DNA from 2 places in the Sphingomonas sp. GC_Shp_6 genome. Region 1 is predicted to be linked to the other one. Evidence: predicted binding sites of a transcription regulator. Region 1 holds the regulator's gene; the other holds the start of a gene.
What was found. Region 1 encodes LexA, which represses DNA repair genes until DNA is damaged. Its sites were predicted from a motif close to GTTCCNCNCTTGTTCT; they were not measured.
Positions count from the first base shown of each region.

Region 1 (7,942 bases):
AGGAGGCGCGGGGACGGCGGATGCTGCGCGAGGGCGGATCGCTGCTGCTTACCGGGCTGGTGGTCGAACTCGCGCTGATGCCGATCGCGGTGTTTCACTTCCATAAGGAGGGGGTGTACGGCGCGATCGTCAATCTGGTCGCGATCCCGCTGACCACCTTCGTCGTCATGCCGCTGGAGGCGCTGGCGCTGCTGTTCGACGGGGTGGGGCTGGGCGCGCCCTGGTGGTGGCTGACGGCGCGGTCGCTCGATCTGCTGCTGTGGATGGCGCGCGCCACCGCGGCGGCGCCGGGATCGGTCGCAGCCCTGCCGGCGATGCCGACCGGCGCCTATGCGCTGACGATCGTCGGCGGCTTGTGGATCGCGCTGTGGCGGACGCGGGTGCGGCGTCTAGGCGTCATCCCGCTTGCGATCGGCGCGCTCTGGGCGGTCACGACGCCCGCGCCCGATCTGCTGGTCACCGGCGACGGACGCCATGTCGCGATGCGCACGCCGGAGGGCGGCCTCGCGCTGCTGCGCGACCGCACCGGCGACTATACCGCGACGACGCTCGGCGAGAATGGCGGCGTGCTGGGGCTGCCCGAATTGCTGTCCGATCGGAACGACGCCCGGTGCAGCCGCGACGCCTGCATCGCCGATCGTGTGGCGGCCGGCCGCCACTGGCGCATCCTCGCGACACGCAGCGGCTATCGGCTGGAGGCGCCCGAGCTGATCGCGGCGTGCGCGACGGCGGACATCGCGATCAGCGAGCGCTGGTTGCCCAAGGCGTGCCGCCCGCGCTGGCTGAAGCTCGACAAGCCAGTGCTCGTGAAAACCGGCGGCGTGGCGATCACGCTTGGGCGCGGGGTCATGACCGTCCGCGATCCCGCCGATCGCCACCCCTGGCGCGATGCGCCGACGCTTACGGTCGTGCGCCGGGACCGTTGGCCCGCACGGCACGGCTGGCGTGTCAGCGATCCGCGCGCCCGCGAAGGCCGTTCGCCTCAATCGTAGCGGCGCAGGATCCCGGACAGTTTGCCCTGTACGCGCACCTGCGCGGGCGCATAGCGCTGCGGATCATAGGCGCGATTTGCCGGGTCGAGCCGGACCATCGCGCCCTCGCGACGGAAATATTTGAGCGTCGCCTCGCTGTCCTCGATCAGCGCGACCACGATCTCGCCGTCACGCGCCGTCTCGGTGCGGCGGATGAGCGCGTAATCGCCGTCGAGGATCCCCGCCTCGACCATCGAATCGCCCGAGACTTCGAGTGCATAATGTTCGCCCGAGCCCAGTAGCGCTGCGGGCACCGCGAGCATCGAACTGCCCTCGAACGCCTCGATCGGCACACCGGCCGCGATCCGGCCGTGGAGCGGGATCTCGATCACGTCGTTGGCGGCCTGCGGCACCGGCTTCAGCTCGGGCGCCTTGGCGGGCTTGGTCGCCGCCTTCTTCTCCGGCCGTTCGGGCATGCGTAGCACCTCGAGCGCGCGCGCACGGTTCGGCAGGCGGCGGATGAAGTTGCGCTCCTCGAGTGCCGAGATCAGCCGGTGAACGCCCGATTTCGATTTCAGGTCGAGCGCCTCCTTCATCTCCTCGAACGACGGAGAGACGCCCGTTTCGTTCAGGCGATCGTTGATGAAGCAGACGAGCTCGTGCTGTTTGCGCGTGAGCATGGCGATCCTCCGTCCAGAACAGACGTCGAACTTATACGGAACATAAAAATTGCCGTCAAGCGATGACGAGGATTTCCGCCGAGTCGCCGGCGCGGGCCGCGGGGGCATTCGCCGCGCGCACGATCAGGCAGTTCGCGCGCGCCAGCGTCAGCAGCATCGAACTGTCCTGGATCGACGACGCGTAGGCGAGCCCGTCGCGAAGCTGTCCGCGCAGATAATCGGTGCGCGCGTTGTTGGCCGGCAGATCCTCGCCGAGCGTCGTGCGAACGGTGGGCGGAAAGGGATCGGCCGCCCCGGCCAGATGCGCGACGAGCGGCTTCACGAACAGCACCGCGGTGACGAACGCCGAAACGGGATTGCCCGGCAGCCCGAGCAGCACGGCGTCGCCCAGCCGCCCCGCCATCATCGGCTTGCCGGGGCGAAGCGCGATCCGCCAAAAATCGATCGTTCCGCCCGCCGCCTCCAGCGCGGGGCGGACGAGATCGTGATCGCCGACCGACGCGCCGCCGGTGGTGACGAGCAGATCCGCTTCGACCGAGGCGAACGCATCGCGCAGCGCGTCGAGCCGATCGGGCAGGATGCCGAGATCGATCACATCGACGGGCAGGTCCGCCAGCATCGCAGCGAGCATCGCGCCGTTCGACTCGGGCAATTGCAGCCCCGTAAGCGTCGATCCCGGCGGCACGAGTTCGTCGCCCGTCGCCGCTACCGCCACGCGGACCCGGCGCCTTACGTGCAAAATGCCGCGGCCGCTCGTCGCCGCCACCGCGATCCGCGCGGGCGTCAGCCGCTCGCCCGCCGCCACGAGCCGGTCGCCGATGGTGAAATCCAGGCCCTTGCGCCGCGTGTTGCGCCCTTCGGTCATCGGGCCTTCGCCGTCGAGCATCACCCGGTCGCCGTCGCGCGCGGCCTCTTCCTGGATCAGCACGGTGTCCGCGCCTTCGGGCATGCCGGCGCCGGTGAAGATCCGCACCGTCTCGCCCGCGCCGACATGGCCGGCAAAGGGCCGCCCCGCCGCGCTTTCCCCGATCAGCCGCCAGGGGCCGTGCCGGTCCGCGAACCGGATCGCATAGCCGTCCATGGCGGACAGATCGGCTGCCGGCTGGGTGCGCAGCGCGGTCACGTCCTCCGCCGCCCAGCGGCCCGCTGCCTCGCGCAAGCCGACGCGTTCGGTGGGTAGGCGCGGCGACAGGGCGAAGAGCCGCGCCTGCGCCTCGGCGACGGGGACGAGCGTCACGCCTGCCAGTGCCCGGACTTGCCGCCGCGCTTGGCCAGCAGACGGACGCCGTCGATCGTCATCGCCTTGTCCAGCGCCTTGGCCATGTCGTACACCGTCAGCAGCGCGACCGAGACGGCGGTGAGCGCCTCCATCTCGACCCCGGTCTTGCCGTCCGTCGCCGCGGTCGCGGTCGCGGTGACGCCGCCGTCGTCGAGCGCGAGATCGATCGACACGCGGGTGAGAGGCAGCGGGTGGCAGAGTGGCACGAGGTCGCTGGTGCGCTTGGCGGCCATGATGCCGGCGACTCGCGCCACCGCGAGCACGTCGCCCTTCTTCACCGCGCCCGCCGCGATTGCCGCGGCGGCGTCGCGTGCCATGGAGATCCGTCCGGTCGCCACCGCCTCGCGCGCGGTGGCCGCCTTGGCGCCGACATCGACCATATGCGCGGCGCCGTCGGCGTCGAGATGCGTCAGGCCGGTCATCCGATCAGCGCGCGCGTGGCCGCCTCGACATCGTCGGCACGCATCAGCGCTTCGCCGACCAAGAAACAATGGATGCCGTGCGCGGCCATCGCGTCGAGATCGGCGCGGGTGGTGAGACCGCTTTCGGCGACGAAGGTGCAATCCTTGGGCGCATGGCGAACGAGATCATAGGTGCGCGCGAAATCGACGCTGAAGTCGCGCAGATCGCGGTTGTTCACGCCGATCAGCCGCGATTTGAGCTTCAGTGCGCGCTCCAGTTCGCGCGCGTTATGCACCTCGACCAGTATGTCGAGATGGCATTCGCGTGCCGAGGCCTCGATCTCCGCCAGCACGCCGTCATCGAGCGCGGCGACGATCAGTAGGATCGCGTCCGCGCCGAGCCCGCGCGATTCGGTCGCTTGCCAGGGATCGACCATGAAGTCCTTGCGGATCACCGGCAGCGAACAGGCGGCGCGCGCCTCGACCAGATCGGTGTCGCAGCCCTTGAACCATTCCTCGTCGGTCAGCACCGACAGGCACGCGGCGCCCCCGGCCTCATAGGCGCGGGCATGCGCGGGCGGATCGAAATCGCTGCGGATCAGGCCCTTGGAGGGACTCGCGCGCTTGATCTCGGCGATGAGCGCCGGGCCGGACTTCGCATCGAGCGCGGCGCGAAAGCCGCGCACCGGGGTGGCGGCGGCGATCCGCTCGTCGAGCACCGACAGCGGCGTCGTCGCCTTACGCGCGGCCACTTCGGCGCGCTTCGTCTCGAGGATTCGTTGCAGCATGTTCATCGGTAGGCGATCCATCGCTCGAGCAGCGCAAGCGCCGCCCCGTCATCCAACGCCGCGCCTGCGGCTTCGGCTCCGGCGGCCAGCGAGCCGCTGTGCCCCGCCACCATCAATCCCGCCGCGGCATTCAGCAGCACCGCGTCGCGGTATGCGCCGCGCTCCCCCTCCAGCAGCCGGCGGAGGGCCGCGGCGTTATAGGCCGGATCGCCACCGCGGATCGCAGCAATCGGGGTGCGGGGCAGGCCGGCATCCTCGGGCGCGACGCGTGCGGGCAAGGCGACGCGACCGACCGCGCGGACGACGCTGGGGCCGGCGGCCGACAATTCGTCCAGCCCCTCCTCGCCCGAAACGACCAAGGCCGCCTCGGTGCCGAGCTGTTCGAGCGCGTCGGCATAGACGGCCACGTAATCGGGCCGCGCGATCCCGATCAGCTGGCGCGTGACGCCCGCTGGATTGGCGAGCGGGCCCATCAGGTTGAAGATCGTCCGCCGCCCGATGCGTATGCGGATGGGGGTGATGCGCGCCATCGCCGGATGGTGGTTGGCCGCGAACAGGAACGCGATGCCGATGGCGTGGAGGCTCGCCTCGGCCGAAGCGCCGGCGCGTTCCATGTCGAGGCCGAGCGCCTCCAGGGTGTCCGCGGCGCCCGCCTTGCTGGAGGCGGCGCGGTTGCCATGCTTGGCCACCGGCACGCCGCATGCCGCGACGACGAGGCTGACCGCGGTGGAAACGTTCAGCGTGTGATGACCGTCGCCGCCGGTGCCGCACACGTCGATCGTGCCGGCGGGCGCCGTGATCGGGATCAGCCGGGCGCGCAGCGCACGCGCGGCCTCCGCGATCTCGATGCTGGTCTCGCCGCGCTCGGTCAGCCCGATCAGGAACGCGGCGATCGCGTCGTCCGAGGCGCGGCCCTCGAGCAGATCCTCGAACGCGGCGCGCGCGCTTTCGCGCGACAGCGGCGTCGTCGGATCGGGCAGCAGCGTGGTCACCGTCATGGCCTGGGCGTCAGTCGTTCGGGCAGCGTGTGAGCGATGCCCGCCAGCCGCAGGAAGTTCGCGAGCATCGCATGGCCGTGTTCGGTGGCGATGCTCTCGGGGTGGAACTGCACGCCGTGGATGGGCAGCGTCGCGTGGCGGAAGCCCATGACGATGCCGTCCACCGTGCGGGCGTTGACGACGAGCGTGTCGGGCGCGTCGTTCACGATCAGCGAATGGTAGCGCGTCGCGGTGAAGGGCGAGGGCAGGCCGGCGAACAGCCCGGTGCCGTCATGGTCGATCGGCGAGGTCTTGCCGTGCATCAGCCCGCCGCGCTCGACCCGGCCGCCGAAATGCTGGCCGATCGCCTGATGGCCGAGGCACACGCCCAGCAGCGGCCGGCCGCTGTCGGCGGCCGCAGCGACGAGGTCGAGCGAGATGCCCGCCTCGTTGGGCGTGCACGGCCCCGGCGACAGCAGGAATGCCTGGGCCCCCGAGGACAGCGCCTGCCCAGCGGACATCGCATCGTTGCGCACCACCTCGACCTCGGCCCCCAGCTCCATGAGATAGTGGACCAGGTTCCAGGTGAAGCTGTCGTAATTGTCGACGACGAGGATCATGGGGCGCGCTTGTAGACGAAGGCGCCGGGCGTGCAACGGCTGGTTGCGGTGGTGAAATCCGCACGCGCGCTGGCGGTGGTGGACGGCGCACCCATATTCGTTGCGGAGCTATGCGCGTTTTGCGACGTTACGCCTTCAAAGGAGAAGCTCATGTACCGGACCCTGCTCGCCGCCGCCCTCATTCTCGCCCCCGGACTGGCCGCCGCGCAGGACCAGCAGGCGGCCACCGGACAGCCGCCCAAGCGCATCCGGAGCGTGTCGCTGCTGCCCGACCAGAAATGCCCCGCTTCGACCGCGACCGAGGTCGTGGTGTGCAGCCCGATAGGCAACCCCTACCGCATTCCCAAGGCGCTGCGCGACACTGGCCCGATCGCCGCCTCCAACCAGAGCTGGGTGAACCGCACCGCGACCGCGGACCAGATCGGCCGAGTCGCCGGAGGCCTGCCGGACACCTGCTCGCCGGTCGGCACGGGCGGGCAGTCTGGCTGTTCGATCCTGCGCAACCAGGAATATGCCGCCGATCGTCGCGCGCAAAAGGCTGGCGCCGACAGCGTTCCCTGAGCTGCCGGATCTAACTTACTGGCCGAAGCCCGGATCGGCTGCCCGCGCGGTCGCGTCGCGGGCGGCGGCCAGGATCGCACCCGCCTTCGCCTCGCACTCGCGCTGTTCGGAGGCGGGATCGCTGTCTGCCACGATCCCGGCGCCAGCCTGCGCATGGACGACGCCGTCCTTCACCACGGCGGTGCGCAGCACGATGCACGAATCCATCGATCCGTCGGGCGAGAAATAGCCGACGCCGCCGGCATAGGCGCCGCGGCGTTCGGGTTCGAGTTCGCCGATGATCTGACACGCGCGTACCTTGGGCGCACCGCTCACCGTACCCGCCGGAAAACCCGCGAACAGCGCGTCCAGCGCATCCTTCTGCGGCGACAGCGTGCCCACGACGTTCGACACGATGTGCATCACATGGCTGTAGAGTTCGACGGTATAGCTGTCGGTCACGCGCACGCTGCCGGGCGCGGCGGCGCGGCCGACATCGTTGCGGCCGAGATCGAGCAGCATCAGATGCTCGGCGCGTTCCTTGGGATCGGCGAGCAGGCTGGTGCGGTTCGCGTCGTCCTCGGCCGACGTGCGTCCCCGCGGCCGCGTGCCCGCGATCGGGCGGATCGTCACCTCGCCGTCGCGCACCCGCACCAGGATCTCGGGGCTCGACCCGATCAGCGCGAAGCCCGGCAGATCGAGATGGTAGAGGAAGGGCGAGGGATTGATCCGCCGGAGCGAGCGATAGAGTTCGAAGGGCGGCAGCGCGAAATCGGTGCTGAAACGCTGCGCCAGCACGACCTGAAAGATATCGCCCGCGACGATATAATCCTTCGCGCGCGCCACCATCTCGCCATAGCGACCGGGGGGAAGCGCCGGGGTGTAGACCGGCTCCGCCAGCGGCGCGCGTACCGGCGGGGGCAGGGGCGTGTTCGCCAGCCGGGCGGCCAGCGCGTCGAGCCGCTCTTCCGCTTCGGCGACGATCGCGGCCGGGTCGCGCTGCGCATCGGGCCAGGCCGGCGCGACCGTGTAGAGCGTGTCGGCCAGCCGATCGAACACCAGCACGACCGAGGGCCGCACGAACATCATGTCGGGCAGGCCCAGCGGATCGGCCACGGGCTGTGGCAGCGTCTCGACCAGCCCAACCGTCTCATAGCCGAAATAGCCGACCAGGCAGGCGAGCGCGCCCGGAAGCCCCTCGGGCACCTCGGCGCGGCATTCGGCGACCAGCGCGCGCAAGGCGGCGAGCGTGGGAATGCCTGCCGGTTCGAAAGCACCGCGATCGGTCGCCCAATGGCGGTTGATCGCGGCGTTGTCGCCCTCGGCGCGGAAGACGAGATCGGGGGCGAGGCCGATCAGACTGTAGCGCCCACGCGTCGCGCCGCCTTCCACCGATTCGAGCAGGAAATCGCCGCGCCCGGGCTCGATGAGCTTCAGCGCCGCCGCGACCGGCGTCTCGGTATCGGCCACTGCGCGCCGCCAGAGCAGCGCCGGGCGGCCGCCCTGCAGCGCGGCGTGCGCGTCAGTTGGCAGCGGAGCCACCCTGGCCGAGCAGCCCGGCGCGCACGCGGGCGACCGCGGCGGCGTCGATCTTCACGCCCATCTGCGCGCGGACGGCCTTGGCGAACTGCTCGACATATTCGCGGCCCACGCCGCGCGCGAGGTCGCTGCGCGTGGCGAGCAGCA
Region 1 is NZ_JALNUO010000004.1:204,359-212,300, reverse strand. It holds gene OXQ95_RS07340 (ComEC/Rec2 family competence protein) at 1-992, shown strand, start outside; gene lexA (transcriptional repressor LexA) at 983-1,651, opposite strand; gene glp (gephyrin-like molybdotransferase Glp) at 1,707-2,888, opposite strand; gene moaC (cyclic pyranopterin monophosphate synthase MoaC) at 2,885-3,352, opposite strand; gene trpC (indole-3-glycerol phosphate synthase TrpC) at 3,349-4,125, opposite strand; gene trpD (anthranilate phosphoribosyltransferase) at 4,122-5,117, opposite strand; gene OXQ95_RS07310 (aminodeoxychorismate/anthranilate synthase component II) at 5,114-5,716, opposite strand; gene OXQ95_RS07305 (hypothetical protein) at 5,747-6,277, shown strand; gene trpE (anthranilate synthase component I) at 6,293-7,798, opposite strand; gene OXQ95_RS07295 (peptidylprolyl isomerase) at 7,779-7,942, opposite strand, start outside.

Region 2 (7,942 bases), on a different contig from region 1:
CCGAGATCGCGGCGCTGGGCGGCGCGCAGGCACCGCTCGACCTGCGCATCGCCGCGGCGCAATTGCTCGCCCATGCGGATCACGCCGACATGGCGCAGACGCTGCTGCCCGGGCTTCGGCCGGATCCGGCGGCGCCCACATTGGGCTTCGGGGTGTCGCGGCTGTTCGTGCGGATCGCGTCGGATCTTGCCGCCGCCCCCACGCCGTCGCCGCTGACGATCACGTTGGTGCGCGCGGCGCTCATCGCCGATCCCTCGAGCGACCGCGCACGGCTGTTGCTAGCCGCCGCGCTCGATCAGGCCGGTGCCAAGCCCCGCGCGCTCGCCGCGCTGGACGGGATCGCACCGGGCAGCGCGTTCGCCGTCGATGCGGCGGCCACGCGCGTGGCGATCCTCGCCACCGACCAGCCCGATGCCGCCATCGCCGCCGCACGGACGCTCGCCGAACGCACCGAGGCGGGGCCGGCGGACTGGCAGCGTTATGCCGATCTGCTGATGAACGCCGATCGCCCGGCCGATGCCGCGCCCTTCTATGCGCGCATCGTCGCGAAGGATGCCGGCGGCTGGACGGGGTGGCTGCAATATGGCGCCGCGCTCGACCAGGCCGGCCAGTGGCGCGCGGCCGAGCCGGTGCTGGTGAAGGCGGTGGCGCTGGCGCCCGACCAGCCGCTCGCGCTCAACTATCTCGGCTATGCGCGGATCGAGCATCGCACACAGGTGCCCGCCGCCACCGCGATGCTGGCGCGCGCCGCGCAGTTGAAGCCCGACGACGCCTCGATCACCGATTCGCTCGGCTGGGCCTATTACCGCGGCGGCGATGCCGCGCGCGCGCTGCCGCTGCTGGAACGCGCCGCGGCGGGGCAGCCCGCCAATGCCGAGATCGGCGAGCATCTGGGCGACACCTATTGGACGCTCGGCCGCCGGTTCGAGGCGCGCTATGCGTGGCGCGCCGCGGCGCTCACCGCGCCGGCCGACGTGACCCCGCGGATCGCCGCCAAGATCGCCGACGGCCTGCCGCCCCACCGATGACGACCGAAACCGCCCCGGCGAAGATCAACCTCGCCCTCCACATCCGCCACCGCCGCGCCGATGGCTATCACGAGCTGGAAACGCTGTTCGCCTTTTGCCGCGACGGCGATGAGGTGCGCGTGGAGCCCGCCGCGGCGAACCGCTTCGCGATCACCGGCCCGTTCGCCCAGGGGCTGGCGGGCGAGGGGGACTGGGCCGACAATCTCGTCACCCGCGCCGCGGACGCCTTCGCCGCCACGTTCGGGATTGCGGGGAATCATGCGATCACGCTCGACAAGCGGCTGCCGATCGCGTCGGGGATCGGCGGCGGATCGGCGGATGCCGCCGCTGCGCTGCGCGCGCTCGCGCGGCTGCACGGTCTGGCGTCGGACGATCCCCGGCTGGTGGCGGTCGCGGGCGCGCTCGGTGCCGACGTACCCGCCTGCCTGCTGGGGCGCACCGCCTTCGGCACCGGCAAGGGCGAGGCGCTGGCCGAACTGGAGGGGCTGGCGGGGGTGCCCGTGCTGCTCGTCAATCCCGGCGTCGGCGTATCCACCGCGGCGGTGTTCGCGCGGTGGGACGGGATCGACCGCGGCGCGATCCCCGACGGCCCCGTGATCGCGCGCGCGGTGGCCGGTCGCAACGATCTGGAGCCGCCCGCGCTGGCGCTCGCCCCCATCATCGCCGAGGTGCGCGCGCGGCTCGGCGCGATGCCGGGCGTTCGCCTGGCCCGCATGTCTGGATCGGGTGCGACCTGTTTTGCGCTGTTCGACACCGTCGAGGATCGTGGCGAAGCGGCGCGGGCATTGGCGGGGCAGGGCTGGTGGATGCTCGAATCCACTTTGGCGTGAGGGGTTCGGCCTTCGCGGGATTATTCACGCAAAGACGCAAGACGCAAGACGCAAGACGCAAGACGCGAAGACGTTTCGCCTTCGACGACGATCGCCGTTCCCGGAGCGGAATGGCATCGGCTTGATCCGATCGTGGATCCGTTCGTGCCGAGCTTGTCGAAGCACGCTCTCTACAGTCATGCCTTCAAAGGCGGCACCGGCCCCTTCGGCGGAGCTCAGGACAGGCTTCGCCAAGCTCGCGGCGAACGGATCGAGGGATCGTCGTCAAACTCCAGCAGACATCAGCGCCGCAGGCCTTCCATCACCTCATGATCGCGGGGCGCTCCGCGCCGATCCCGACCTCCGTCGCGTCTTGGGGTCTTGGCGCGAAATTCTACCGTTCCCCACTTGTTCCGTGAGAACGAATGCGGTACATGAGCCTCAGGCGTTGAATGGCGTTCATACCTGCTCTAGCGAGGGAACATCCGATGGCGGCAAATCTCAAGGTGATCGATAGCGGCATGGCAGCGACCGACAAGGCAGCCGGGGATCGGCAAAAGGCACTCGACGCGGCGCTCGCGCAGATCGACCGCGCGTTCGGCAAGGGCTCGGCGATGAAGCTGGGTTCGAAGGAGACGATGCAGGTCGAGGCGATCTCGACGGGCTCGCTCGGGCTCGACATCGCGCTCGGTGTGGGCGGCCTGCCGCGCGGCCGCGTGATCGAGATCTACGGCCCCGAATCCTCGGGCAAGACGACGCTCGCGCTGCACGTCATCGCCGAGGCGCAGAAGGGTGGCGGCACCGCGGCGTTCGTCGATGCCGAACACGCGCTCGATCCGGTCTATGCCAAGAAGCTGGGCGTCGACATCGACGAATTGATCGTGTCGCAGCCCGACACCGGCGAGCAGGCGCTCGAAATCGTCGACACGCTGGTCCGTTCGAACGCGATCGACGTGCTGGTGGTCGATTCGGTCGCGGCGCTCGTCCCTCGCGCGGAAATCGAGGGCGAGATGGGCGACAGCCATGTCGGCCTTCAGGCGCGCCTGATGTCGCAGAGCCTGCGCAAGCTGACCGGCTCGATCAGCCGCTCGCGCTGCATGGTGATCTTCATCAACCAGCTCCGCATGAAGATCGGCGTGATGTACGGCAATCCCGAGACGACGACGGGCGGCAACGCGCTGAAATTCTACGCGTCGGTCCGCCTCGACATCCGTCGCACCGGGCAGATCAAGGATCGCGAGGAGATCATCGGCAACACCACCCGCGTGAAGGTGGTGAAGAACAAGGTGGCGCCGCCGTTCAAGCAGGTCGAATTCGACATCATGTACGGGCAGGGCGTCTCCAAGATCGGCGAGATCCTTGATCTCGGCGTGAAGGCCGGGATCGTCGAGAAGTCGGGCGCGTGGTTCAGCTATGACAGCGTGCGTCTCGGCCAGGGTCGCGAGAATTCGAAGACCTATCTGAAGGACAATCCCGAAACCGCCGATCGCCTGGAAAAGGCGATCCGGGCGCGGACGGACAAGGTGGCCGAGGAGATGATGGCGGGTCCGGAAGCGGACGACGACCTCTGATTTCTTTCGCCGCCGGATGAAGCGACCGAACGGCCCGGCAGCGATGTCGGGCCGTTTCGCGTGGAAGGCGGTCGCGTGAAGGGCAAAGTGGAGAATCGTCGCCACACACCTCCTCTTCCTCCACTTCCTCCACTTCGCCGGCGGGTGGGGAGAAACGATGGTGCCGCCGCTCCCGGACGGGATATGCTGAAACGATCGCAGCGAAGGACTTGCCCATGACCATCATCGTCCATCATCTCGAGAACAGCCGATCGCAGCGCGTGCTGTGGATGCTCGACGAACTCGGCCTGCCGCACGAGATCCAGCGCTACGAACGCGATCCCAAGACGATGCTCGCGCCGCCCGCGCTGAAGCGCGTCCATCCGCTGGGCAAGTCGCCCGTGATCGTCGACACCGACGATCATGACCGGGTGATCGCCGAAACCGGCGCGATCGTCGAATATCTGGTGGACAAGGCCGATGGCCGGCTCGGCGCGCCCGCGAACCGCGAGGACGCGCTGCGCTATCGGTTCTGGCTCCATTATGCCGAGGGTTCGATGATGCCGCCTTTGCTGCTGAAGCTGGTGCTCGCGCGCATCCCGCTGATGGGCAAGCCCGCGATCAAGCGCATCCAGCCGATGATCGACGTCCATCTCGATTATGTCGAATCGGAGCTGGCGACTCGGCCCTGGTTCGCGGGCGATGCGATGACCGCCGCGGACGTGATGATGAGCTTTCCACTCGAGGCCGCGCGCAGCCGCGCCGGTCTCGACGAATCGCGCCCGGCGACGATCGCGTGGCTGGACAAGGTCCATGCGCGGCCGGCCTATCGGTCCGCGCTCGCCAAGGGTGGGCCCTATGCCTATGCCTGAGGGCTCAGATCAGCGCGAAGCCGACCGCTTTGTTCACGATGCCCGACACGGCGGCGATGATCGCGTTGATCGCCTCCTGCACCGCCAGCATCACCAGGCTCGTCATCGCCACGATCACCGCGACCGCGGCATTGACCTGCATGGCCAGCAGGATCTTCGCGCCTTCGGGCGTATAGTCGGGCAGGTGATCGGCGATGGCCTCGATCTGCACCGCGATCTTCTTCAGCTCGGGCGCGGCATAATGGTCCATCGCCGACCATATGCCGCTCGCCAGGCCCTTGCCCGCCGTGACCATCGTATCGGTCAGCGCATCGATATCCATGAACGGTCCTCCCTCTATCTGGCGCGTTTGGCGATCTCGACCGTGATCCCAGCGCGCAACTGCGCGCCCACGCCGCCGTCGATCAGTGGCCCGCGCGCGGAGGGCGGCAGGCCGCGGGCTCCCTGCGCCTCGTGGAAGCGGCGCATCGATTCGAAGCCGCCATGGATCAGCCGGAGCAGCACGACCTCGCAATCGTCCCTAGGCAAGGTGCCGATCGCGCCGCGCACGTCGGCGGGGATCCGCGCGGCGTCGAGCGCATGGGCCACCACCCTGGTGGTAGGGCAGTTCTTCAGCACGCGGTTCGCCTCGGCGCGCACGATCAGCGTCTCGACGCGGGCATCGGCGCCGTCATAGAAGCCGCGATTGTGCGCGTAATCGCCCTCCGGCGTTCCCGCGAGCGCAGTGGTGCGGTCCACGAACGCGATCGTATCGGTGTAGAGCGCGCTCAGCCCGTCGTCGATCTGCGCGTCATAGGCGGGAACGAGCGTCACCGCACAGCCCGCCAGCGCGGCGGCCATCAGCGCGCCCGCCAGCGCGCGTCCCGTCCGCCCGATCCATCCCGTCGCCATGGTGCCCCCCGCTTGTCGACAACCGGTATCGATCGGCAAAGGTCGGCCTGCAACCGGAGATGCCACCATTTCGGGCGCTAGTGGAGCACCCCGTGCGTCGGTGCCGGCGGCAGCGCGGGATCGACGGGTCCCGGCGGCGCGAAGCCGCCCTCCCATTTGGCGATCACGCTCGCCGCCACCGCGTTGCCGATCACGTTGGTGGCGGAACGGCCCATGTCGAGGAAGTGATCGACCGCCAAGATCAGCAGCAGCCCCGCCTCGGGAATGTGGAACATCGACAGTGTCGCCGCGATCACCACCAGCGATGCGCGCGGCACGCCGGCGATCCCCTTGGACGTGACCATCAGCACCAGCAGCATCGTGATCTGTTCGGCCAAACTCAGATGGATGCCGTATGCCTGCGCGATGAACAGCGAGGCGAACGTCATGTAGAGCATCGATCCATCCAGATTGAACGAATAGCCGAGCGGCAGCACGAAGCTCGCGATCCGGTTGGGCACGCCGAACCGCTCCAGCGCCTCCAGCGTGCGCGGATAGGCCGCCTCGGACGAGGCGGTGGTAAAGGCGAGGATCAGCGGATCGCGGATGTAGCGCACCAGCAGCCGGGTGCGCGGCCCGATGATGACGAAGGCGATCGCGATCAGCAGCCCCCAGAGGATCAGCATGCCGAGATAGAAGCTGCCCATGAACCAGGCGAGATCGCCGAGCACGCCGGGCCCCCGCTCGGCCAGCGTCGCGGCGACCGCCGCGAACACCGCGACCGGCGCGAACCGCATCACATAGCCGGTGATCTGCAGCATCACCGCGACGAGCGCCTCGATCGCGCGCACCAGCGGCGCGGCGACGTCGCCGACCGCGGTGATCGCCACGCCGACGAACACCGAGAAGACCACGATCTGGAGGATCTCGTTCTCCGCCATCGCCTGAATCATCGAGGCGGGCACGATATGCGAGACGAAGTCCTTGAGGTTGAACGCCGTCTTCACCACGCCGCTCGCCGCGCTGACGGGCGGCACAGGCAGATGAAGTCCGACACCCGGTTGGAGCAGGTTCACGAGGATCAGGCCGAGCGTAAGCGACAAGAGGCTCGCCGCGACGAACCAGGCGAGGCTGCGCAGCCCCACCCGGCCCAGCGCACCCGTGTCGCCCATATGCGCGATGCCGACGACCAGCGTCGAGAAGACGAGCGGCGCGATGATCATCTTGATGAGCCGCAGGAACACGGTGGTGGCGATCGAGAGATAGCCGGCGATCTCGCCCAGCCGATCGGCCGCGGCGGGCGTGCCGTCGTCGATCGCGGCATGCAGCGCCCAGCCGACCAGCAGTCCCGCGACCAACGCCGCCATGATCCAATAGGTGAGGCGCTTGGCCATCCGATGCTCCCTTGATGCGCGCCCGAGCGAAGGGGATTGCGGGCGCGGGGTCAAGAACCCTATCGTCCGTGACTATGACGAAGACCGCCACGATCGATCGCCGCGCCGTCCTTCTGGGCGCCGCCGCGCTGCCGCTTTTGGCGCGATCCGGCGTGTTGCGCGCGGCTTCGCCCGACCTGACCGGCCTGCGTCCTCTCACCGCCGATGTGGTGCCGATCGCGCCCGCCGAGCGCGCGGCGCGGCTGGCCCGCGCACAGGCGCTGATGCGCGTGAACGGGATCGGCGCGGTGATGATCGAGCCGGGCGCATCGATGGTCTATTTCACCGGCGTCGCGTGGCATCGCAGCGAGCGGCTCACCGCCGCGATCCTGCCGGCCGAAGGCACGCCGTGCATCGTCACCCCATTCTTCGAGGAGCCCTCGGTGCGCCAGACGCTCGACATCCCCGCCGAAGTGCGCGTGTGGCAGGAGGATGAGAGCCCGCTTGCAGTCGTCGCCGGGTTCCTGCGCGACCGCAAGCTCGATCGCCGTCCGGTAGGTATCGAGGAGACGGTGCGCTTCTTCGCCGCCGACGGCATCGCCCGCGCGCTGCCCTCGGCGCGGATCGTGCCCGCCGCCCCCGTGATCCGCGGCTGCCGGATGGTGAAATCGGCGGCCGAAATCGCGCTGATGCGCAAGGCGACCGACGTGACGATCGCGGCCTATCGCTTCGTCCATCCGCGCGTGGAGCGCGGCATGACCAACCATGACGTGGCCGCGCTGATGGATGCGGCGACGCGCGCGCTGGGCGGGGAGCCCGAGTTCAGTCTCGTGCTGATCGGCGAGGCCGCCGCCTATCCGCATGGCAGCCGCGCGCCACAAATCGTCGGCGATGGCCAGGTGGTGCTGATGGATTGCGGCTGCACGGTGCAGGGCTATCAATCCGACGTGTCGCGCACCTTCGTCTTCGGCGCGGCCACGCGCGCGCAGCGTAGCGTGTGGGATCAGGTCGCGCGCGGTCAGCAGGTGGCGTTCGCCGCGGCGCGGATCGGTGCGCCGGCCGGCAGCATCGACGATGCGGTGCGGCGGCTATATGCGGGCTATGGCTATGGCCCGGGCTATGCGCTGCCCGGCCTGTCGCACCGCACGGGGCACGGCATCGGCCTTGACGGGCATGAACCGGTGAACCTCGTTCACGGCGAGACGACGCCGCTCGCGGCCGGCATGTGCTTTTCGAACGAACCCGGCCTCTATCTGCCCGGCCGGTTCGGCGTGCGGCTGGAGGATTGCTTCCACATGACCGATGCGGGCCCGGTCTGGTTCAGCGAGCCGCCCCGGTCGATCGATGCACCGGTCTGACCCGCTTGAGCGCGCCCGCCTCCTCGCCTAAGCCGGGTGGCATGACCTCTACCAACGATATCCGCCGCGGCTTTCTCGATTA
Region 2 is NZ_JALNUO010000003.1:26,601-34,542, forward strand. It holds gene OXQ95_RS04490 (hypothetical protein) at 1-1,028, shown strand, start outside; gene OXQ95_RS04495 (4-(cytidine 5'-diphospho)-2-C-methyl-D-erythritol kinase) at 1,025-1,858, shown strand; gene recA (recombinase RecA) at 2,326-3,408, shown strand; gene OXQ95_RS04505 (glutathione S-transferase) at 3,624-4,259, shown strand; gene OXQ95_RS04510 (hypothetical protein) at 4,264-4,581, opposite strand; gene OXQ95_RS04515 (hypothetical protein) at 4,596-5,150, opposite strand; gene OXQ95_RS04520 (dicarboxylate/amino acid:cation symporter) at 5,228-6,523, opposite strand; gene OXQ95_RS04525 (Xaa-Pro peptidase family protein) at 6,598-7,860, shown strand; gene alaS (alanine--tRNA ligase) at 7,902-7,942, shown strand, end outside.
Region 2: the regulator LexA is predicted to act here: its motif matches at 2,237-2,252, upstream of recA (recombinase RecA).